Regions from separate parts of the Roseateles sp. P5_E11 genome, predicted to be linked through region 1. Evidence: riboswitches for the same ligand, from Rfam matches in the RefSeq annotation. Region 1 holds a riboswitch; each other region holds the start of a gene.
What was found. Region 1 has a riboswitch for cyclic di-GMP ahead of ACXJKR_RS00795 (S8 family serine peptidase). Riboswitches for the same ligand answer to the same signal wherever they lie in the genome.

Region 1 (7,249 bases):
TCGCCTGCGTCAGCTGGGTGGTACGCGCAGCCACCGCGGCTTCAAGTTGATCGATCTGCGCGGCAGCCTGCTGCGTGGCCTGCCATTTCGCAGCCAGCGCGTTGGCCAGCTGGCTCACCTCGATGTTGTCGAAGGGCTTCTTCAGGATGAGCAGCCGGCCGCGGGTGTCCAGGCGCTGCAGCACCTCCTCCCATGAGGCGTCGGAGTAGGCGGTGCAGAAGACCACCTGCAGCCTCGGGTCGGCTTGCCAAAGGCGCTCGACCGTCTCCACGCCATCCCACCCGGGCGGCATGCGCATGTCGACGAAGGCCACCGCATAGGGCCGGCCCTGCGCCAGCGCCTCGACCACGCGGGCCAGGCCTTCCTGGCCCTGGTAGGCCGAGTCGAGCTCGAAGGGCTGGGCAGCTGCGGTGATCTCGTCGCCGAACAATGCCGCCTTGGCGGCTTCCAGCGCCGACGCGGCGCCGAGTTCGGGCGCGAGGATCTTGCGGAAGTCCGCATGGATCGTCGGCATGTCGTCGACCAGCAGGACGCGACGGTTCTCGAAGGAGTTCATGCCTGGGTGTCCGTGGCAGCGGTCAGAGGTAGCTCAAGCGTGAAGGTGGCCCCGGTTCCGGGGCCGTCACTGTGGGCAGTCAGCGTACCGCCCATCTCCTGGGCTGCCAATACGCAACTATGAAGGCCAAAACCGTGGCCGTCCTGCTTGGTCGTGAACCCGTGCGCGAAGATGCGCGTGAGATTCTCCGGCGCGATGCCGCAACCGTTGTCGGCAACAGCCACCTGGAGGCGATCGCCTTCAACCGCCCGTACCCGCACCACGATGCATTGCCCGACGTCGGGCGGCGCCTGCAGCACCGCATGGCGCGCGTTGCCAATCAGGTTCACCAGGATCAGCAGCGTGCGGTGCTTGTCCAGCATCAACGCCGGCACCTCCTCGAACTCGCGCTCCACGCGCAGAGGACCGATGCCGCCGGTATCGATGCGCAGCGCATCTTCGATCAAGTCGGTGATGCGGGTCGATTCGACCATGCTGGACGCGCCGGCGTAGGACTGCTGCGTCGCCACGATTTCCTTGATGTGGCGCACGCTGCGCGTCAGCGCCGCCAGCTCGTCAAGGATCTGCTGGCGCTCCTCGGCCACCGCCACCGAGAGTTGCTTCAGATAGCCTGGCAGCAGCCGCCCGCGCGCGTCGCGGGTGAGGTAGTCGCCCAGGTCCTGCGCATGCGCGTCCAGCAGCGCCACCGCGCGGGCCAGCCCAGCCGCCTCCGAACCGCGGACCTTGCCACTGATCAACTCGGCCGACACATTGACGCTGTTGAGCACATTGCCCACGTTGTGCAGCACGTTGGTGGCGATCTCGGCCATGCCCGACTGGCGCGCGTTCTCCAGCGCCTGCTTCTGCGCCAATTGCTGCTCGCGCGCCTTGCGCACCGCTTCGGCCGCTTCCTCGCGGCGAAAGAAGAAGTGGCCGGTCGTCAGCAGGATCACGATGATCGGCGTGGCCGCGACGACGACGACGATGCCCGACTGCCGGAAGCTGAGGAACAGCAATGTCGCCACCGAGGCGTTGCCCGCGTAGGCGATGCCAAGCCAGCCGAATGCGTCGACGAATGCCCGGACCGACAGCGGCTCGTTGCGCTTGAGCCGTGGCACGGCCGTGGCCATCACGGTGTTCAGCACGAAGTAGGCGAGCGCAAACAGGATCGCGCCCAGCAGGATCAGGCTGTCGCTCTCCAGCTGATGGCTACGCAGTTCGCCCAGTGCCACGTGCAGCACCGTGCCGGCGCTGAACATGGCAATGGCCGCCATCGCGGGGCTGGCGATGCGGCTGGTCCAGCGCTTGGAGGTGCGCCAGGCGCCGACCAGCGCTTCCGCTGCCGACGCCACGGCCGCGGCCTCCGGCCCGTTCAGCAGCAGCAGCAGGAAGATGAAGATCTCGCCAGCGGTGAACGAGTTCGTTGAACGCGGAATCCGCACCGGCACCAGCCCGGCCAGCATCGCCAGCAGCGTGCCGCCCACCACGCGCAACCAGGCATCCGGCGAAAGGCTCACGACGTGGCGCAACGAGTGCGCGAGCACCACCACACCGATGCAGACCACCGCCCACCAATACACCGCCGCCTTGCGGTTGTAGTCCGGCATCAGTGCCTGATGGACGCGCCGAGGCCAGCTCACTCCGGGCTCGGCGCCTGCAGCAACCATCATCGTTCGCCGGTGCGGGCAACTTCGCTGAGCACGACACCCTCGCTGAGCACCACGCCCTCGCTCAGCACGACACCCTCGCTGAGCACCACGCCTTCGCTCAGCACCACGCCTTCGGTGAGGACGACCCCTTCGCTGAGGACCACACCCTCACTGAGGACGACGCCTTCGCTGAGCACCACACCGCTGCCCGATGCCAGCCAGCCGGAAAGCGTCGCGGTGGGGACGAAGACGCCCGTGCGACCCGGCAGCGAACTGCGGCCGACCAGCGAATTCAGCGTGATGACGCCGTCGGTCAGGAAGCGCTGCCCCGTCGGCACGGGAGACGCCGTGATCGTCGACAGCGCCGCGCCGGGGCGGATCTGGACAGTAACGCGCGTCGCGCTGCCGCCCACCCAGAACAGGCCCGGGTCGTACACCGGCTGGTAGCGGGTGAAAAGCGCGCTGCCGCTGTAGAGGTGGCGCCCGCCGGCGAAGATGATGCGACTCCAGGGCACCGACTGACCGCCGATGATCGACACCGGCGCGGGCATCACCTGGCCCGGCGCCAGCAGCGGCGCACCCGCCGCGATGCGGCCGCTGGCGATGACCGTGGCGAGATCGCTGCGCAGCGCACCGGCCAGCCGCACCGCGCCGTCGACGTTCAGCAGGCCCGCGCCCTGCTGCAGCAGGTTGGCGCCCGGCAGGGCCTGCGCGGTGTACTGCAGGATCGCCTTCACCAACGGGGGCGTCAGGCCGGGGTTGGCCTGCAACATCAGGGCCACGGTACCGGACACCACCGGCGCAGCGACCGAAGTGCCGCTCAGGTCCATCAGCTCGCGGCCCCGCGGCTGCGCCGTGCCGCCGTAGGGCGCCGACAGCGAGGGGAAGTCCGTGGCGAGCGTGCTGCCGGCCGCCATCGGGCCGACGATGCGATTGCCCGGAGCCACCAGGTCCGGCTTGAGCAGGTTGTCGGCGACGCGGCGCCCGTCGGGCAGGAACAGGCCGCCGCGGGTGGGCCCGCGGGAACTGAAATGGTTGACTGCGTCGTCGCTGCGCGAGGCAGTCGCCTGCGTGTTGGCCGATCCCACGGTGATGACCGAGGGCTCATTGCCCGGCGAGCTGATCGTGCCGTAGCGCTCCTGACCGGAGGCGTCCGTGCCGTAGTTGCCGGCGGCCACGACCACCACGAGGCCGGCTGCACTCGCGCCGCGCAGCGCGCCGCACAGCGGGTCGGTCCGATACGACTCGGTCGAATCGGCGGCAAGGCTCACGTTGAGCACGCGGATGTTTTGCTGCTTCGCATGCGCGATGACCCAGTCGATCCCGGCCAGCACATCGCTCAGCTCGCCTTCGCCGCGGCTGTCAAGCACCTTGACGTCGACCAGCGAGGCCTGGGTGGCGATGCCGCTCGACTCGGGCAGACGCGACGTCGAGCGGCCTGCGGCGACGCCCGCGACATGCGTGCCGTGGCCATACGGATCCGCCCCGCCCGCCGCTTGCTGGCGTTCGTCGAGCGCCGCGTCGGACCGGTCGACGCCGGGCTGCCAGGCGCGGCCCGCGCCGCCTTGCGTCACCTTCTCAAAGTCGACGGCGCGTGCGACCCGCGAACGCTGGCCATCGGTGAACGCGGTGTGGTTCCCAGCGATGCCCGAATCCAGCACGGCGATGGCGACGCCCGAGCCGTCCAGGCCCCGCGCCGCGCCGATCGTGGCGGCACGCACGTCGGCTGCGCCGGTGGAGGCCTCGGTCAGGCTGAACGTGCGGGCCGCGCGCCGGTTCGGCGAGATGCTCTGCACGTCCGGCCGCGCAGCGAGCGCGTCAACCTTGTCAACGGGCAAGGTCACGAAAAGCGCCGGCACCGACTGGTAGCGCCAGTAGACGGTGCCACCCGCCGCCACGACCGCGCGGCGGAGCTCGACCAGCTCGGCGTCCCGCCCGTCGCTGACGACCAGGGTGTGCACGTAGCGGCGACCAGCCAGTTCCTGTTGCCAGCGCTGGCGAGGCGCAGCGGCCGAATCGACGGCCTGGCGCAGATCGGCGGCAATCTTGTCGCGCGGTGCGGCCTGCGCCAGTGCAGGCCACAGCAATGCAGCCAGCGTCAGCAGCAGCGCAAGCGCCGCGTGCAGGCGCCACTCGATCAGAACTACGAATCGAAGAGGGAGCGTGGTGGACTTCATGGACAGCTTTCGTTGTTGCGCTGATTCCTACGCACACGCCCGGTCGGGCGTCGCGCCGCATCCCGGCGACGGAAGAGCTGCCATGTCGACGGCGACCTGCCGGCGGCTTGTCCTTGGCAACCCCGCTGTCGTAACCCGCCAGGCGGGCCTTAGACCGGAAGCTTTGCGACCCCGGCTTTCGCTCGGGTGTGCCTTTGTCATCAGTGAAAAAAATGTATCTGAAGTTGCGGCGTAACGCTGTGAACAAGTGGCGCTTCCGGGTCCGTTCGGCCACCGTTACACATCCATGATCCAGCCTCACAGCGACGCGTGAAACCGGTCAGTTAGGTTGTGAGGCATCGCCCATCCGATCACGCTCCAGCCGCATGGAAGAAGTCAACCTTTTCAAGAGGCCCACGGCGCAGAAGTCGCCGGCTGCCGGCGCCTCGCGCGATGCGAGGCGGTTTGCTCGCCGTGTCGCGCCACGCCACACCGCGACAATCCCGCCCATGCCTCGCCAGCCTCCCCGCGTCCTCTCCGTCATCCCGCCGATGACGCAGCTGAACACGCCCTACCCGTCCACCGCCTACCTGACGGGCTTCCTGCGCTCACGCGGCATCGATGCGCAGCAGGTGGACCTGGCGCTGGCCCTGGTGCTGGAGCTGTTCACACCCACCGGCCTGGCCCAGCTGCATGAAGCCGTGCTGGCCCTGCCCGAAGCCGAGCGCACGCCGCAAACGGCCTGGTTTGCCACCGAGTTCCCGGCAATAGCCGCCGCCACGCCACGCGTCCTCGGCTTCCTGCAGGGGCGCGACCCGACGCTGGCCCATCGCATCAACACCCGTGCCTTCCTGCCCGAAGGCGCACGCTTCGCTTCGCTGGACGCCTATGTCGACGAGGATGGCGGCGACCCGCTCGCCTGGGCGTTTGGCGCCCTCGGCTTGCAGGACCGCGCACGCCATCTCGCCACGCTGTTCCTGAACGACCTCGCCGACGTGCTGCGCGACGCGGTCGATGAACGCTTTGAGTTTGTCCGTTACGCCGAATCCCTCGCCGCGGCGCAGGCTCACTTCGATCCGCTGGCCACCGCCCTGGCCGCACCGCCCAATCTCGTCGACCGCACGCTGCACACCTTGACGCTGGCCGCGCTGGAGCAGCACCAACCCGAGGTCGTGCTGCTGTCCGTGCCTTTCCCTGGTTCGGTCTACGCCGCCCTGCGCATCGCGCAGAGCATCAAGGCCGCGCGGCCCGAGGTCATCTGCGTGCTGGGCGGCGGTTATGTGAACACCGAGCTGCGCGAGCTGGCCGAGCCGCGCGTCTTCGACTTTGTCGACTACGTGACGCTGGACGCCGGCGAGCGGCCACTGCTGGCGCTGCTGGAGCACGTCGCCGGCAAGCGCTCCAAGACGCGCCTGGTGCGTACCTTCTGGCGCGACGGCACGGAGGTCAGGTACACCAACTTCGTCGAGCCCGACATTCCCTTCGATGACGTCGGCACACCGACCTGGGACGGCCTGCCGCTGGACCGCTATCTGTCGCTGCTGGACATGCTCAACCCGATGAACCGGCTCTGGAGCGACGGCCGCTGGAACAAGCTGACCGTGGCGCATGGCTGCTACTGGAAGAAATGCAGCTTCTGCGACGTCAGCCTGGACTACATCTCGCGCTACGAGGCGGCCTCGGCCGAGGTGCTAGTGGACCGCATCGAGGCCATCGTCAAGGAGACGGGCCAGACAGGCTTCCACTTCGTCGACGAAGCCGCGCCGCCCAAGGCGCTCAAGGCCCTGGCCGAAGAGCTGATCCGCCGCGGCGTGGCCATCTCGTGGTGGGGCAATATTCGCTTTGAAAAGACCTTCACGCCCGAGCTCTGCCAGCTGCTGGCCGACAGCGGCTGCATCGCCATCTCGGGCGGGCTGGAGGTGGCATCGGACCGGCTGCTGAAGCTGATGAAGAAGGGCGTCAGCATCGAGCAGGTGGCGCGCGTGACCAAGGCCTTTGCCGACGCCGGCGTGCTGGTGCATGCCTACCTGATGTACGGCTTCCCCACGCAGACAACGCAGGACACCGTGGACGCGCTGGAATACGTGCGCCAGCTGTTCGAGAACGGCTGCATCCACAGCGGCTTCTTCCACCGCTTCGCCTGCACGGTGCATTCGCCCGTCGGACTGAACCCGGCGGAATACGGCGTCACGCTACAGCCCCTGCCCGCCGATGGCCGCTTTGCGAAGAACGACGTCGCCTTCATCGACCCCACGCCCACCGACCACGACGGCCTTGGCCAGGGGCTGAAGAAGGGCCTGTACAACTTCATGCACGGCATCGGCGTGGACAGCGATATCCGCAGTTGGTTCCCGCTGCGCGTACCCAAGACGACAGTGCCGCGCCGCTTCGTCGAGCGCGCCCTGGCGACAATCACCTGATGTACACCTCCACCTTCACCTTCGCCAAGGGCGACTACGACGCCGATTTCTTCGCGCTGGACGACCGCATCGCCGCCATCGCCCGCGCCATTCCCGGCTACCTCGGCGAGGAAGCCTGGGAGAACGCAGCGAACGGGCTGATCTCCAACGTCTACTACTGGGACTCGATGGAGGCCCTGCAGCAGCTGATGAGCCACCCCGCGCACCGCGAGGCCAAGCAGGCCCAGGCCAAATGGCTGAGGGGCTACCAGGTGGTCATCGCCGAGGTGGTGCGCACCTATGGCGACGGCGGCATCGCCCATCCGCTCGCCGAAACCACGCCGGCCCACTGACTTTTGTGCAGTGCACAATCGCCGCATCCAGCAACGGAGGCGGCGATGCGGCGTGTGGTGTTCAACCAGAAGGGTGGCGTGGGCAAGTCCACGATCACCAGCAATCTGGCGGCGATTGCCGCGGCAGCGGGCAAGCGGGTGCTGGTCATCGACCTGG
Region 2 (7,249 bases), on a different contig from region 1:
CCTTCGAGTTGCTGACCAAGGTCATCCGTCGCGCCCGCGCCGCAACGCTGTCGACCAAGCAGCTGGCGCTCAACGATGTCTACGGCCGGCTCAAGAACCTCGTCGACGAGACCACCGGCGATGGCCGCCACCTGGCGCTCACCCACCAGGGCATGGCCCAGCGCCTGGGCTGCTCGCGTGAGATGGTGTCCAAGCTCGTCAAGGACCTGGAGCTGGGCGGCTACCTGAGGCGCGTGGCGGCCGGCGAATACCAGCGACTCAAGAGCCTGCCAGCGCGCTGGTAGCTACCGCGACCTGACCTGCAGCGGCGGCGCAACCGGGAAGCGCTGGTCCGGCTTGGCTGCGCGCTTGTAGAGGCCCTCGACCTTGGGCAGGTTGGCCTGGATGTCGCGGATGCGCGTCGTGCTGGCCGGGTGGGTGGACAGCCATTGCGGTGGCGCGCCCTTGTTGGCCGTCATCATCTTTTCCCACAGGCGCACGGCGGCGGCGGGGTCATAGCCCGCACGGGCGGACAGCTCGATGCCGACGAGGTCGGCCTCGCTTTCGTCGTCGCGGCTGAAGCGCAGGTTGACCAGTTGGGCCCCCATGCCGGCCAGGCCGCGGCCCACGTTGCCCAACCCCAGCAAGGCCGAGCCGAGTTCGACGATGCCGTTCGTGAACGCCGACTTGCCGACGCGCTCGCGGGCATGCTCGCGCAGCGCATGCGCGACCTCATGGCCCATGATGGCGGCGACCTCGTCGTCTTCCAGCTTGAGCTTGTCGAGGATGCCGTAGAAGAACGCGATCTTGCCGCCCGGCATGCAGAAGGCGTTCAGCTGCGCGCTGGCCAGCAGGTTGACTTCCCACTTCCACTGCCGGGCGCGGTCGTTCCATTCGTAGCTGAAGGGAATGATGCGCTGGGCGATGTAGCGCAGCCTCTGGGCCTGGGGGTGGTCCATCGGCGCCAGGGCACGCTGCTGGCCGGCCTCGCGCATCATCAGCGCGTACTGCTGGCCACCGGCCTGTTCCAGCTGGTCGGCCGACACGAAGCCGGTGAACTTGCTCTTGGGCCCGACCTCCACGCCTTCGCGTGCCCAGGCTGGCATGAACGCTGCGGCACCGGTAGCGGCGAGCAGCCCGGTGAACAGGCGGCGGCCGCGCAGGGCCGGGGGCGCGCAGCGGCCGGCGGCGCAGTCGGCGCAGTCGCCGAACATGCGCGTCGGCGGGTCAGTGAACTGCAGGTCGTCGCGGACCTGGAAGTCGTCGGCATCCATGCCGACATTGTGCTTGGGCGGCGATGGCGGCTTTCGTAGGACAGCGGCGCGGGACTGGCGACAATCACCCCATGGACAGCCAGCAATTCCGCGCCGCACTGGGCATGTTTGCCACCGGCGTGACCATCGTCACCGTTCGCGCTGCGGACGGCGGCCTGGTCGGCCTCACCGCCAATTCCTTCAACTCCGTGTCCTTGGACCCGCCCCTGGTGCTGTGGAGCCTGGCGCGCCGCGCCGGCTCCATGCCGGTGTTCTCGCATGGCTCGCATTACGCCATCAACATCCTCGCGGCCGACCAGAAGGAGCTGGCCCAGCGCTTCGCGACGCGTGACATCGATCGCTTCGCCGGCGTGGCCTGGCACGAGGGCGCGGGCGGCGCGCCGGTGCTGGAGGGGGCTGCTGCCGTCTTCGAATGCGCCAACCGCAGCCGTTACGAGGAGGGCGACCACGTCATCTTCGTCGGCGAAGTCGAGCGTTGCTCGTCCCGGCTCGGCGCTCAGCCGCTGATCTTCCACGGCGGCCGTTATTTCACCGAGTTGCCGATCTAGGGTTTTTTCCGGGTTGGCGTTGTCGATCCGGTCGGGCTCTGATCGTCGTCATGACAGAGGGCCATCCTCTGTCCAACTACGGAACCCATCATGACCAACACCGTCACCCTGCACCGCGTGCTGCGCTGCCCGCCCGATCGCGTCTACCGCGCCTTCACGACACCGGCCGCCATGGCCAAGTGGCTGCCGCCGCATGGCTTTACCGGCACCGTCCACGAGATGGACGCCAAGGTGGGCGGCACATACAAGATGTCGTTCACCAACTTCACGACCGGCGGCGGCCACAGCTTTGGCGGCCGTTACCTGGAACTGGTGCCCGGCCAGAAGCTGCGCTACACGGCGGCTTTCGACGACCCCAACCTGCCCGGCGAGATGACGACGACCGTCGAGCTGCGCGCCGTGTTCTGCGGCACCGAGGTGCACATCAAGCAGGAAGGCATCCCGGCCATGATCCCGGCCGAGGCCTGCTACCTGGGTTGGCAGGAGTCGCTGACCCTGCTGGCCCAGCTGGCCGAGCCGGAAATCAACCAGTAACGTGGTGCGCTCGGGCCGAGCGACGGGCCGCCCCTAACCGGCCCGCCATGGCGATGTGCTTGCGGCTCAATGCCGCCAAGCATCGCCGCCCCCTCGGGGGGCCGGTTAGGCCCGCTCGTGTTCAGCGGAGCGGGACTGGACGAGGGGTCTTTACTTGACGCCTGGTGTCGGCACGATGGCCGCCATCGCGGCCTTGAAGGCGGGGTCGGCCATCAGTGCGTTCCAGGCCGCCATCAGGCTGCCGTAGTCACCGGTCGAGATCTTCTTGGCGTTGATCGCCGTCGTGAGGGCGGCGTTCAGGCGCACGATCTCGGCGTACTTCGCATAGCCCTTGCCCTTGAGCTGGGTTGCCGCGTAGTTGCTGTAGCCCCAGGCGTTGTTGAGGTTGTTCCAGTCGCCCGAGCCGGGCTGGACATAGACGACCGGTGCGGGAGCGGGCGATGGGGCCGGTGCGGGCGGTGCGGCCACGGGTGCCGGAGCTGGTGCCGCGGCGGGCTTGCCGCAGGTGCCGCTCACGTTGATGCGCACCCAGCCCGTGCTCGGCACGCCGTCGACATTGACGACGACTTTCACGTTGTTCGTGCCGGCGAAGAGATAGGGCTGGGTCCAGATCGTCTTGACGACCTTGGGCGTCAGCGCGATTTGCGTGTTCTGCGCGATCAGTGTGTCGTTGCTGTAGATGCGGTTGGTGCTGGTGGCCACGGCCGAGGCGCTGACCTCGTCGTATTTGAAGTTGAAGGCGCAGCGYCCGAGGCTGGAGATGAAGGCATCCTTCTCGCTGACGGTGATCTGGGGCATGGCGCCCGTGGCCGTGCCGTTGGCGGCGACGAGCATGGGCGCGGCCTGGGCGAGGACGGTCTGGCCGTCGCTCTTGACGATGCGCACGAGGCCGGTGAGCTGGGCCGTCGGGRCGGCGGCGAAGCTGGCCTGGGCGAACAGGGCGAGGGCAGCGAAGGCAATGGRTTGGTACTTCATGGCGTGGTCTTTCGGGTTGATGCAAAGGGTGGGGCTACTGGGCAGTAGCCGGCACCTCCCCGTGTGCCACGCTGCGGACATGTCCTTGTCCGCCCAGGGCGGCCCCGCTGTCTTTTGCTCCTGTCAGAGCACGAAGACCGGTGGCTTTGCGTCCCCGCCTTTCGACGGGTTTGCCGACTGCATGGGACGCAGTGTGCGGATGTAAGCCGTGTTTTGTCCGTGCGTCAGTTCACGAACCGAGACCCCCGCCCGGCGAGCGGCGCGAGGCCCGCGACGAGCGGTTTTTGAAGCTTGCGGCGGGCTTGCGCCGAGCGTTTTCAGCTCAAGCGACCGGCCGGCAAGGCCGTTGGCGCAGCGCTCAGCGTGCGCCAGCGCCATGCGCCCAGCGCGGCGCTGAGCGCAACACTGATGCCTGCCAGCAGAGGCAGCGGCGCGCCCAGATCCTTTTGCAGCAGGAACATGCCCCAGCCCATCAGCATGAAGGCCAGGATGGGCACGACGGTGGTCCAGGCCGTGGGCGACTTCATGCGCGAAGGCGCGCGCAGCAGCCAGCCGGTGCTCAGTGGCAGGGCGCCAAAGGCCAGGCACAGCAGTGCGGCATTGTTCGCGGCCCAGGCCAGCAGGCCCAGGCCGGCGGTCGTCAGCGCCCAGGCAACCAGGGCGTGGCGCAACTGCATCAGCGCAACCGCGCGGTTCAGCGCCTCTCCCTGCGGCAGGCCTGGCAGCAGCCGCATCAGGGCCTGTTCGCGGCGGCTGTGCCAGAGCATGTTGGGCAGGGTGAAGCAAGGGTTGAAGCCGATGCTCGCCAGGCCGATGGCCATGCCGTAGGCGCCTTTGGTCCAGTTGTCCTGCAGGCCCTGGCCGGCCAGCGCAAACGCGATGAAGAAGCTCAGCGCGGCGATGCCCACGGCCATCACGGCGCCCAGGCTCTGGTGCAGCCAGTGCTGCCGGCCATGCAGCACGATCTCGGCGCGGCGCATGGCGCTCTGGCCCGTCGGTTCGGCCTGCGCGACGACATGGCGCTGCCAGGCCGACACGGCGAGCGCAAAAGGCTGGCTCAGCCATTCGCCCACCCGGCCGAAGGCGGCGGCACCGGCGTATTTGCCCTGCATGCTGTCCTCGGCGGCGCGGCGCATGCGGCCCAGGCGGGCATAGGCCTCGGCGTGGGCCGCGTCGCCCCTGCCGAACAGCCGCGTGAGCGACCAGCCCAGGGCCAGCAGGCTCAGCGCGAGCACGGACAGCGGCTGGGCCAGCCACAGCTCGCGCAGCGCGGTGCCCAGAGGCGCCAGCCGCCGGTCCAGTCCGGTGCCGAAGAACAGCACCGGCCCGATGGAGATCACCAGCCAGAGCTGCCATTCGCGCGTCGCCCAGCCCATGAAGGCCAGCACGGCCGCGGCGCCCAGCAGCAGCAGGGCGAAGGAGGGCATCTGCGGCAGGCAAAGCCACAGCAGGGCTGCGCTGCCCAGCGACAAGCCGGCCCAGGCTGCGAGCGCGGACTCCAGCGTCTGGCGCAGATGGCCGGGCACGAAGCGCGCGGCATGAGGATGGTTCTGCTGCATGAGGCTGCCGATGATGGCCATCCACAGCGACATCAGCACCAGTGCCGCCGAAAGGGCCAGCATGGGCATCGCCAGCTGCGGCGCCAGGTAGACGCCCAGCGCCAGGCCCAGCACGGCGAGGGCGAACAGCGCCCGGCGGCCCCAGGGGGATTCGCGATCGCGCTGGCGCCAGAAGGCCAGCAGCAATTGGCTGTAGGGGGCGGCTTTCATCACGTCAGCTCCGCGAACAGGTCTTCGAGGTTGACGGCCTGTGCGTCCAGCGGCGCGCTCACGCCGGCCGGCAGCCGCGCCAGCACGCGCTCGCGGCCGGCCTCCAGCGGCGTGCGCTTGAGCGGCTGGGCGTTCAGCCGCGCGAACAGGCTAGCCAGTTCGGTGACGGTGCCGGTGAAGGCGCGCACCTGCTCCAGCAGCTCGTCCAGCGGCGCCTGCAGGGCGATGCGGCCGCCGCTCAGGAAAGCGAGGTTGAAGGCGACCCGCTCCAGGTCGGACAGGATGTGGGTGGAGAACACGACGGTCGTGCCGCGGTCCAGCACCTGGTCGACCAGCTCGCGCAGGAAGTCGCGCCGGCCGACGGGGTCAAGGCTGGCGACGGGCTCATCCAGCACCAGCAGGTCGGGGTCGTGGGCCAGCGCGCGGATGATGGACAGGCGCTGCTGCTGGCCGCCACTGAGCTTGCGTATGGGCTTGTCGCGGGCGATATCCCAGCGCGACAGCAGGCCCTCGACCCTGGACTCGTTCCAGCGCGGGTAGAAGCTCTTGAAGTAGGCCAGCAGTTGGGCCGCGGTGAAACTCTCGAACAGGTCGCTCTGCTGGGGCACATAGCCGATGCGGGCGCGCGCCGCGTCATCCAGCCGCGCGGCGTCCTGGCCGAACAGCTGCACGCGGCCCTGCTGCGGTTCACGCAGGCCCAGCAGCGTCTCCAGCAGCGTCGTCTTGCCGCAGCCGTTGCGGCCCAGCAGGCCGACCACCTGGCCCGGCTGCAACGTCCAGTCCAGCGCCTTCAGCACGGCCTCGCCCTTGGGATAGGCGAGGCTGACGCCAGCGAGTTCGGCGGTGGCGGTGTCGGAGTGGGGAAAGTGGGCGGAGGAGGCAGTCATGCTTGCGTCTCGTCGAGGATGGTTTTGAACAGCTGCAGGGCCTGGGTCTTGGGGAGCTCCAGTTGCCGCGCTTCGGCGGCCGCCTTCTCCAGCGTCGGCCGCAGCAGCTCGACGCGGTCGGCAGTGGGTTGGGCGCGCTGGTGCTGCGCCGCCACCACCATCGACAGCCCCCGGCGGCGCTCCAACACGCCGTCGGACTCCAGCAGGGAATAGGCCTTGGAGATGGTCATGGGGTGCACGGCCAGGGCCTGGGCCAGCTCGCGCACCGAGGGGATCTCGTCGCCGGCCTTGAGCTGCCCGGCCGCGACGCGCCGCTTCACCTGCTCGATGAGCTGGCGGTAGATGGGCTCGGGCGAGCCGGTGTTGATGTGGACGAAATGGGTGGGATCCATCGTTAACTGCCTACGTGTATCAGTACGATAGTACACGTGGACAGCGGCTGTCAAGCCCTGTGCTGAGGGTGGGCGGCATCTGCTTCCCACCGCGGCCAACCCCTCTGTCACCTCACGAAGAGCATCGAGGAGATGGCGAAAGAAACGTGAAGCGGCTGCTGGAATTGAGCGGCATCTGTCAGTCGCAGCAGAAGGCCTGGGCGGGTGTTTGGCCGAGCTGTGACCGTCACGCCTTAGCGCACAACGGTAAGGCTTTGTTGAGCCCGGTTGACGCTGCAGGGATTGCTCACAGCGCGGTGGCCCTGGATGGCCGGGTGCAGGCAGCGCGAGGCGCGCATGCTGGCCCTTCTGCAGCGGGAGGCTGCGGCGCGAACCCAGGCCTTCAACATTTGCTCAAGCCGCCCAGCCTGCTGATGAGCGCCCTGTTGACCGATGACAAGATCAAGTTCAGCTCGGGCCGCGCCCAGCCCGCCGAGCAGGCGGGCCCAGCCCGCGCTGCAATGGGATGGGTACACGCAGACGGGCTTGCCTTGCTGTTGTCGGGCAGCGTGCCCGCCCTCTCCTAGCGCTGCCAGGTGTGCCAGGCATGCCCCGAAGCCAGCGAGTAGCGGGCCACCTCCTGCGGCTCACGCGCAAATGCGCCCACGGTGTGCAGGATGCCGATGGATGCCAGCAGCTCGGCGGTCTGCCGCCAGGCGTCGGTCACGCGCAGGGGTTCGTCATTGGGCGGCACGCGCGCCTTCAGGGCGTCGATCAGGCGCATGCCGCCGTTGTCGAAAGGCGTGGTCCCTTCATGGATGCCGCGCAACAGTTCGTTGGCGACGAGCGGGCGGCCGAACAGGATGGCCAGCATCACGAGGCAGGTGGTGGAGCGGCGACCGCTTTCGAAGG
Region 3 (7,249 bases), on a different contig from region 1:
ACGGTGTGGGGCCTGGGCTACGTCTTTATTCCTGAGCCGGGCGCGCAATGAAGTTCGGCCTGTCCACGCTGTTCGGCCGCAACCTGTGGCTCATCGTCTGCCTGATCGTGCTGGGCCAGTTGGTCAATGCGCTGGCCTATGCGCAGTTCGTCGCCCGGCCGCGTCTGCAGCAGTCGGCCGAGGCGACCGCGCGCAGCCTGCAGGCCGTCGCCGAAGGCATGCGCCTGTTGCCCGAGGCCGAGCGCGCCGGCTTCGTGGATCGCTTCAATGCGCGCGCCGGCTCGGGCCAGCAGCAGCGCTTGCTCGACCGGCCGACCTGGGTGGAGCGCGGCTTCCTGGCCGAACTGGCGATGCAACTGGGCCTGGAGCGCGGCGAGCTGCCGTGGCGGCGCGAAGCCAACGGCCTCATCGCGGTGCAACTGCCTGGCGCGCCGATCTGGCTGGTGCTGCCTGCCGTGCAGCCGGCTCACCATTTCGCGCGCACCTGGCTGATCGCCAGTGGCGCCAGTGCCTTGCTGGCCTTGCTCGGCGCCTGGTTGATCCAGCGCCGCATCAACCGCCCGCTGGCCCGCCTCGTCGACGCGGCCCGGGCGGTCGGTGCCGGCCAGCGCCGCTTGCTGCTGCCCACTGACGGCCCGGCCGAGACCGCGGCGCTGGCGCGCGGCTTCAACGACATGGCCGAGGCCCTGGCGCGCGACGAGGAGGAGCGATTGCTGATGCTGGCCGGCCTGTCGCATGACCTGCGCACGCCGCTGGCAAAGATTCGCCTCGCCAGCGAGTTGCTGCGTGGTTCTTTCGATCGAGCGGGCCAAGGGGACAGGGAACTGCTCGACACGCTGGACCGGAGCCTCCACGGCCTGGACGGGCTGCTGACCCAGTTCCTCGACTACGCGCGCGCCGCCCACCCCGCCGAGCAGGAGCTGCCGGCCGTGGACGTCGAGCTGCGCGAATTCCTGGCCGAGACGCTGGCCCTGGCGCCGGGCCTGCCGCAACCGGTGCTGGCCAATGGGCAGGCAGTGCATCGGCGCGCACGGCCGCAGGCGTTGCGCCGCCTCGTCCTCAACCTCATCGCCAATGCGCAGAACCATGGCGCGCCACCCATCGAGCTGGCCTGCGGTGAAAACGCCGGTGCCGCCTGGATCGAGGTGCGCGACCGCGGCCCGGGCATCGCGCCGGCCCGGGTCGACGATCTCAAGCGCCCCTTTCAGCGCGGCGACACGGCGCGCGGCGGCAAGCCCGGCTCGGGCCTGGGCCTGGCCATCGTCGAGCGCATCGCGCGGGCCGAGGGCGCCGAGCTCAGGTTGATGCCACGCGATGGTGGCGGCCTCATTGCCCGTGTCAGCTGGTCTGGATCGTGACGAAGCAGTATTCGAGCAGTCGCCAGTGCTGAGTTCAGCTCGCGTTGATCGTCACCGTCACGTTGCCCGTGCTCGTCTGGCCGAGGTTGTCCTTCAGCGTGATGACGAGGTTGGTGCGGCCGGCTACCGGGTTGGCCCAGTTCAGGGCGAGGCCGCTGCCGGTGGCTGAGAAGCTCATGCCGCTGGCGGCGCCGCTGATGCTGATGCTCAGCGAGCTCGCGCCCGGCGCCGAGTAGCCGATGGTGGCGGCGAGAGCCTTGCCGGCCGTGCCGCGCAGGCTGGTGGTCGTCAGCGTGGGGCCGCTGCTGGTCGTCGGCGTGGGGGTGGTCGTCGAGGTCGTGACGCTGGCGCCGCTGAGGCTGCTCAGCAGGGCGCTGACATTGGGCGTGCCCCAGCCGGTCGGGGTGTCATAGCCGGTCTTGGCGGTGCAGCTCGTGCATGTGCCGTTGCTGCCGCTGGCCACGTCCTTGAAGGCGGCGGCGTATTGCGTCGGCACGGCGCCGATCTGCTGGTAGAGGGCGGCGTGAGGCTGGCCGAGCAGGGCCTTGCTGGCGGCGGCGCGCATCGCGTTGGCCACGGCCAGCAGGCCGGCCCATTGCGGCGTGGCCAGGCTGGTGCCGCCGGCGCTGACCCAGCGCGTCGTCGTCGTGCCCTGTGCAATCAGCGCCACGTACTGGCCGGAGTTGGGGTCGGCGTTGAAGGCGACGTCGGCGACGGCGCGCTTGGCGTAGCCGCCGATGGTGCCGCTCTGGTAGCTGGGCAGGGCCACATAGGCGCTGGTGCCGCCGCCGGTGCCGGTCCAGGTGGTTTCGCTGCGCGCACCGCTGCTGTAGCTCAGCGTGGTGCCGCCGACGGCCACGACGCGGGTCGATACCGAAGGCCAGGACACGGCCGCGCCGTTGTCACCGGTGGCGGCCAGGTAACTCATGCCGGCGGTGGCGAAGGCGCTGTCATAGCTCGACGTCCAGCTGCCCTCGGCGGCGCCGAAGCTCATGGACACGACGCCGGCGCCCATCTTGTTGGCCAGGGCCACGGCCTTGGACAGGCTGCCGACGCCGGCATCCGGCGCTTCGATGAGGACGAGGCGCGCCAGCGGTGCCGTCGCGTGGGCCCATTGCACGTCCAGCGCAATCTCGGTGGCCCAGCCGCTGTCATAGGCGGGCGCCGTGGCGGTCAGGGCGCCGGCGGTCGTGCTGTAGGCAATGACCAGCTCGCAGCTGGACGCGGAGGCTTTGGCCAGCGGCAGGCTGGCGTTGGCAGCCAGGATGCGCGAGCTGCAGGTCGGCAGCGCGAACTTGGTGTTGAAGGCGGCCAGTTCGGCGGCGATGTTGGGGTCGTGCTTGGCGTTGACGATGTAGATGGTCTGGCCGGCGCCGAGCTGGGCGGCCTGGGCGGCGGTCAGGCCGGCGGTGCTGGCGGGCAGGGCCGGCTGCGCGTAGGCGGCGCGGATCTGTGCCGGCGTATAGGTCGTCACCGCAGTGGACGTCGCCATCGGGGCGGCTTCGCCTGCACCCGCCGCGAAGGCGCGAGGCCGCATGGCGTCGTCCAGGCGGTCGCGTGTCAGGCCTTGGGTGGCGACACCGGCCAGGGCGTTGCTGCGGTGGGGTGCGGCACCGTTGTCGGGTTCTTCGAGATCGACGGCGGCGGTGTGGAAGCTGGGCTGAGCCTCGACACTGGCGGCGGCGCCATCGGCAAGATCAACGGTCAGGTTGATGACCGAGGCCGCCTCGCTGACCTGGACGGTCGGGCTGTCGCTGCTGCCACCGCCACAAGCGGTGAGGGCCGCGGCGGTCAGCAGGCTGAGGGTCCAGGAAGTCCAGGAGACAGGGCGGGTACTGCGCATGGCCGGGTTCTCGTACGAAGGAGGGCCACGCCGATCAAGACCTGCCGGTCTTGGCGGCCCCGCTGCCGTGGCGCTTGCGCGCTGTAGGCCGGTGGCTTTGCGTCCCCGCCTTTCGACGGGTTTGCCCTCTGGGTTGTGAAACAGGTTCAGTCTAGGCGCCGGGGTGCCGAGATACGGGGCCCGACAAAGGCGCTGCGTGACTTCTGACTCGGCGGGCAGCGCGAGCTTTCGATGCCGCCAGTCTGCGTTTCGTGAGTTACTGCCCTGTGGTTGCTTTGTGTCACGCAGGACACAAAAGCTCAGGCGGGCTGCGGCGGGTGCAGTGGGATCCAGACCGTGAAGCGCGTGCCGACGCCGGGTTGGGAATCCACTTCGATGCGACCGCCGTGCTTTTGCACGATGGAAAAAGACAGGGACAGGCCCAGGCCCGTCCCTTGGCCGACGGGTTTGGTCGTGAAGAAGGGCTCGAAGATGCGCCGCTTGACCTCCTCGCTCATGCCGCTGCCCGTGTCTGCGATCTCGATGCGAACCCAGCCATCCTCGGCGCGCGTGGTCAGTGTGATCGTGCCCCGCTCCTTGATGGCATGGGCCGCATTGACGATCAGATTCATGAAGACCTGGTTGAGCTGCGCGGCGATGCAGTGCACCGGGGGCAGCACGGCATAGTCCTTGCGAACCTCGGCCTTGTACTTGACCTCGTTCATGACGACGTTGAGCGTCGAGTCCAGCCCGGCATTGAGGTCGGCGTCCTGCCAATCGGCATGGTCGACGCGCGAGAAGTCCTTGAGGTCCTGCACGATCTTCTTGACCCGCGACAGCCCCTCCTCGCTCTCGTCGAGCAACTGGGGCAGGTCCTCCTGCACGAAGCTCAGGTCGACGGCGGCATCCACCCGGTCCAGCTCTTCTCGCACATCGCCCGGCAGCGCGTCGGCCGGCGTCTTCCTCAGCAGCGCGAGCAACGCGAAGACAGGTTGGACATAGCCGCGCAGCGAGCCGAGGTTGGAGCTGACAAAGCCGATCGGGTTGTTGATCTCGTGGGCCACACCGGCGGCGAGCTGGCCGATGGAGGCCATCTTCTCGGCCTGCAGCAGCTGGTTCTGCGCTTCCTCGAGCCGGTTGTTGGTCTGCTTGATGCGCTCGTAGTTGAGCTCCAGCTCACGCTGCACGCGGCGCACCTCCGTGCGGTCCTGCAGCAGCCACCAGGTGCCCGCTGTCGGCTCCTCGGGGTTGGACACGTAGGCAATGATCTGCACCCACAGCGTGTTGCCGGCCAGCGTGCAGACCTCCATCTCGTGCAGCAGCGAGCCGCCCCGCGACAGCACCGGGATGGCGATCTGGCTCAGCGCTTCGAAGTCTTCATCGCTCTTGAACAGGCGGCGCGTCGGCAGTCCATGGGGCGGGACGTCACCGAGTTCGAACATCTCGATGAACTTCTTGTTGCCGCGCTGGATCAACTGGTTGGACGTCGCGATGATGCCTACCGACGCGTTCTCAAGAAAGGCTTCGAGTTCATGGTGGGTGCTCAGCAACTCGGCCGTGCGGTCCGCGATCATGTTCTCGAGTTCGTTGCGATGGCGGCGGAGTTCGTCCTCGGCCTGGCGCCGTCGCGTGATGTCCTGGAGTGTCTCGATGGCGCCGACGACTTCGCCGTGGGCATCGACCAGCGGGGCGGCCGTGAAGTAGAGCCAGCGCCCTTCCCGGCCGAAATTGGGGAAGTAGCCCTCGACCTCGTAGGCGTTGGCGATGTGCGGCGAGGGTTGGCAGTGCCGGCCGTACAGGCGCTGGCGCTCCTGCTCGACATTGCCGTCCAGGATCAGGTCGACCAGCAGCGGCCTGGCTTCGGGGTAGAAGGCGCGCCAGGTGTCGTCGCGGCCCAGCATCTCGGAGGCGTCGCGGCCGGTGAGCTGGGCACACGAGGCGTTCCAGTGCGTGACGCGGTGAGACTTGTCGATCACGAGCGTGGCCACCGGGTTGTTCTCGAGGATCTGGTAGAGCACGCGGCCGATGTCCAGCAGGCTGGTCTGCACGTGGCGGATGTCGCTGAGGTCCTGCCCGGTCAGCACCGCACAGGGTTGGCCGTCGAGCATGACGCGATGCGCCTTGACTTCCAGCACGCGCAGCGAGCCGCTGCCCGTCAGCGCCTCGATCTCGATCGCGGGCAGCTCGCCTTCCTCGGCCAGCGCCCGCTGGCCATAGCGCTGCAACTCATCGGCGAACTCGGGCGCTGCCCAGCCGTGCGGCGGCATCTGCTGCAGCGCCTCCAGCCCATAGCCCAGCAAGCGTTCCATCGCCGCGTTGGCGAACAGGATGCGGTCCGATCCATGCACCAGGACCGACGCACTGACGGCCTGCAGCGCGAGGCTGAAGTCGACCGTCAGTACGGTCACCACTTCACCTCTTCATCCGGGTCCTCCAGGATGAACGAGCCGTCGCTGCCCCATTTCACATGGGTGATGCCCGGTTCGAGCCGCTCCAGGCGGCGCAGCTCCGCCTCTTGGGCGGTGAGCACGCCCATCTGCTGGCGCACCTGGTCAGCCAGGCGCTGGTTCTCCATCGTCAGCTCGCGGATGCGCAACACCTGGCGCACGGCGCTGAGCAGGTCGAAGTCGGCCCAGGGCTTGGAGATGAAACGGGCGATCTCGGCCTCGTTGATGGCCGCCACCAGCGCGTTCAGGTCGGCATAGCCGGACAGGATGATGCGCCCGCAGTCGGGCTGCACCTGACGCAGTTCGCGCAGGAATTCCACGCCGGTCATGCCCGGCATGCGCTGATCGGAGATGGCCAGCGCGAAAGCGCACTCGCGCGCCCGCGCCAGAGCCACGGCGCCGTCGGTGAAGCTTTCGACGTCATAGCGCGCGCCGCCGGTGTCCTTCAGCCCGTTGCGCAGCAGGCGCTGCAGCGCGCTGAGGATGTGAGGCTCGTCGTCGACGAGCAGGATGCGTTCGCTCACGTCGCACCTCCTTCAGGCAGCTTCACGAAGACATGCAGCTTTGCGCCTTCACGGCCGGCGAATTCGCGCAGCTGTCTGACGACCCGGTTGTCGAAGACGAAACCCGCGGCCAGCAGCAGCGTGCCCTGCGGCGACAGCAGGTCGCGGGACAGCACCATGCCCGGCATCACTTCGTGAGGCTGCAGCTCCCGGTCACGCGGCTTCTCGGAGGGCTCGTCCTTGAGCGCCAGCTCGAAGGCCTCGACAACAGCCTTCTCGTAACGCGTGCCGGCACCGCCGAGGATCAGCGAATGCGCCTCGGCCGCCGAATGGCGTTTCAGCGACAGCCGGCCGGACTGTGCGGCGTAGTAGTCGCAAGCCACGCTCACCACCTGCGCGCCGAGCGGCACCTCGTCGCCGCTCAGCGCATCGGGGTAGCCCTTGCCGTCGATGCGTTCGTGGTGCGACCGCACCAGGCGCGCCACGCGTTGCAGCCGCCCGAGCGGCAGCAGCGCCGCCTCGCCATTGAGCGGGTAGCGGCGGTACAGGGCGAGCTCATCGCTGGACATGGCCGAGAGCGGCTTGCGCAGCATCGTGTCCGGAAGGCCGATCTTGCCGACCTCATGCAGCAGGCCGGTGATGTAGATGTCTTCCTCTGCCGCTGCACCCAGGTTGAGCCGCCGCGCCGTGCGGCGAGCCAGGTCGGCCACCTCGCGTGAATAGCCCGCCATGCCACCACCACGCAGCTCGATCAGACCTGAGAACACGTTGATCGACAGCAGGAAGTTCTCCTGCAACTGCGCGAACGAGGTCTCCAGCATGGCGTTGACCTGTTCCAGCTCGCTGGTCCGCGCCTTGACCCGCGCCGCCAGGTCGGTGTTCAAGGCCTGCAGTTCGTCGTTCTGCCTTTGAGTCAGCAGCTGCAGCGCGCGGTTTTCCTTCTCCAGCCGGCGGCGCTCCAGGCCGTCCTGCACGCACATCACCAGCTCGCGGTCGTCCCAAGGCTTGGCGATATAGCGGTGGATCTGCCCGCGGTTGATGGCTGCGACGGTCGAGCCGATATCGGCATAACCCGTCAACAGGATGCGCCCGACGGTCGGCCAGCGCTGGTGGACCTGT

Region 2: another riboswitch for cyclic di-GMP. It lies ahead of ACXJKR_RS10875 (hypothetical protein); the one in region 1 lies ahead of ACXJKR_RS00795 (S8 family serine peptidase).
Region 3: another riboswitch for cyclic di-GMP. It lies ahead of ACXJKR_RS04640 (S53 family peptidase); the one in region 1 lies ahead of ACXJKR_RS00795 (S8 family serine peptidase).

What each region holds. Positions count from the first base shown of each region.
Region 1 is NZ_JBFUMO010000004.1:21,608-28,856, reverse strand. It holds gene ACXJKR_RS00805 (ATP-binding protein) at 1-556, opposite strand, end outside; gene ACXJKR_RS00800 (sensor histidine kinase) at 553-2,142, opposite strand; gene ACXJKR_RS00795 (S8 family serine peptidase) at 2,202-4,361, opposite strand; cyclic di-GMP riboswitch class I at 4,474-4,564, opposite strand; gene ACXJKR_RS00790 (B12-binding domain-containing radical SAM protein) at 4,850-6,760, shown strand; gene ACXJKR_RS00785 (antibiotic biosynthesis monooxygenase family protein) at 6,760-7,092, shown strand; gene ACXJKR_RS00780 (ParA family protein) at 7,138-7,249, shown strand, end outside.
Region 2 is NZ_JBFUMO010000110.1:2,131-9,379, forward strand. It holds gene ACXJKR_RS10855 (Crp/Fnr family transcriptional regulator) at 1-284, shown strand, start outside; gene ACXJKR_RS10860 (M48 family metallopeptidase) at 285-1,193, opposite strand; gene ACXJKR_RS10865 (flavin reductase family protein) at 1,325-1,801, shown strand; gene ACXJKR_RS10870 (SRPBCC family protein) at 1,889-2,335, shown strand; gene ACXJKR_RS10875 (hypothetical protein) at 2,486-3,310, opposite strand; cyclic di-GMP riboswitch class I at 3,405-3,495, opposite strand; gene ACXJKR_RS10880 (hypothetical protein) at 3,628-5,079, opposite strand; gene ACXJKR_RS10885 (ABC transporter ATP-binding protein) at 5,079-5,966, opposite strand; gene ACXJKR_RS10890 (GntR family transcriptional regulator) at 5,963-6,358, opposite strand; gene ACXJKR_RS10895 (hypothetical protein) at 6,505-6,924, shown strand; gene ACXJKR_RS10900 (P-loop NTPase fold protein) at 6,921-7,249, opposite strand, start outside.
Region 3 is NZ_JBFUMO010000033.1:3,728-10,976, reverse strand. It holds gene ACXJKR_RS04650 (response regulator) at 1-51, shown strand, start outside; gene ACXJKR_RS04645 (ATP-binding protein) at 48-1,358, shown strand; gene ACXJKR_RS04640 (S53 family peptidase) at 1,393-3,201, opposite strand; cyclic di-GMP riboswitch class I at 3,251-3,337, opposite strand; gene ACXJKR_RS04635 (ATP-binding protein) at 3,501-5,588, opposite strand; gene ACXJKR_RS04630 (response regulator) at 5,585-6,151, opposite strand; gene ACXJKR_RS04625 (HD domain-containing phosphohydrolase) at 6,148-7,249, opposite strand, start outside.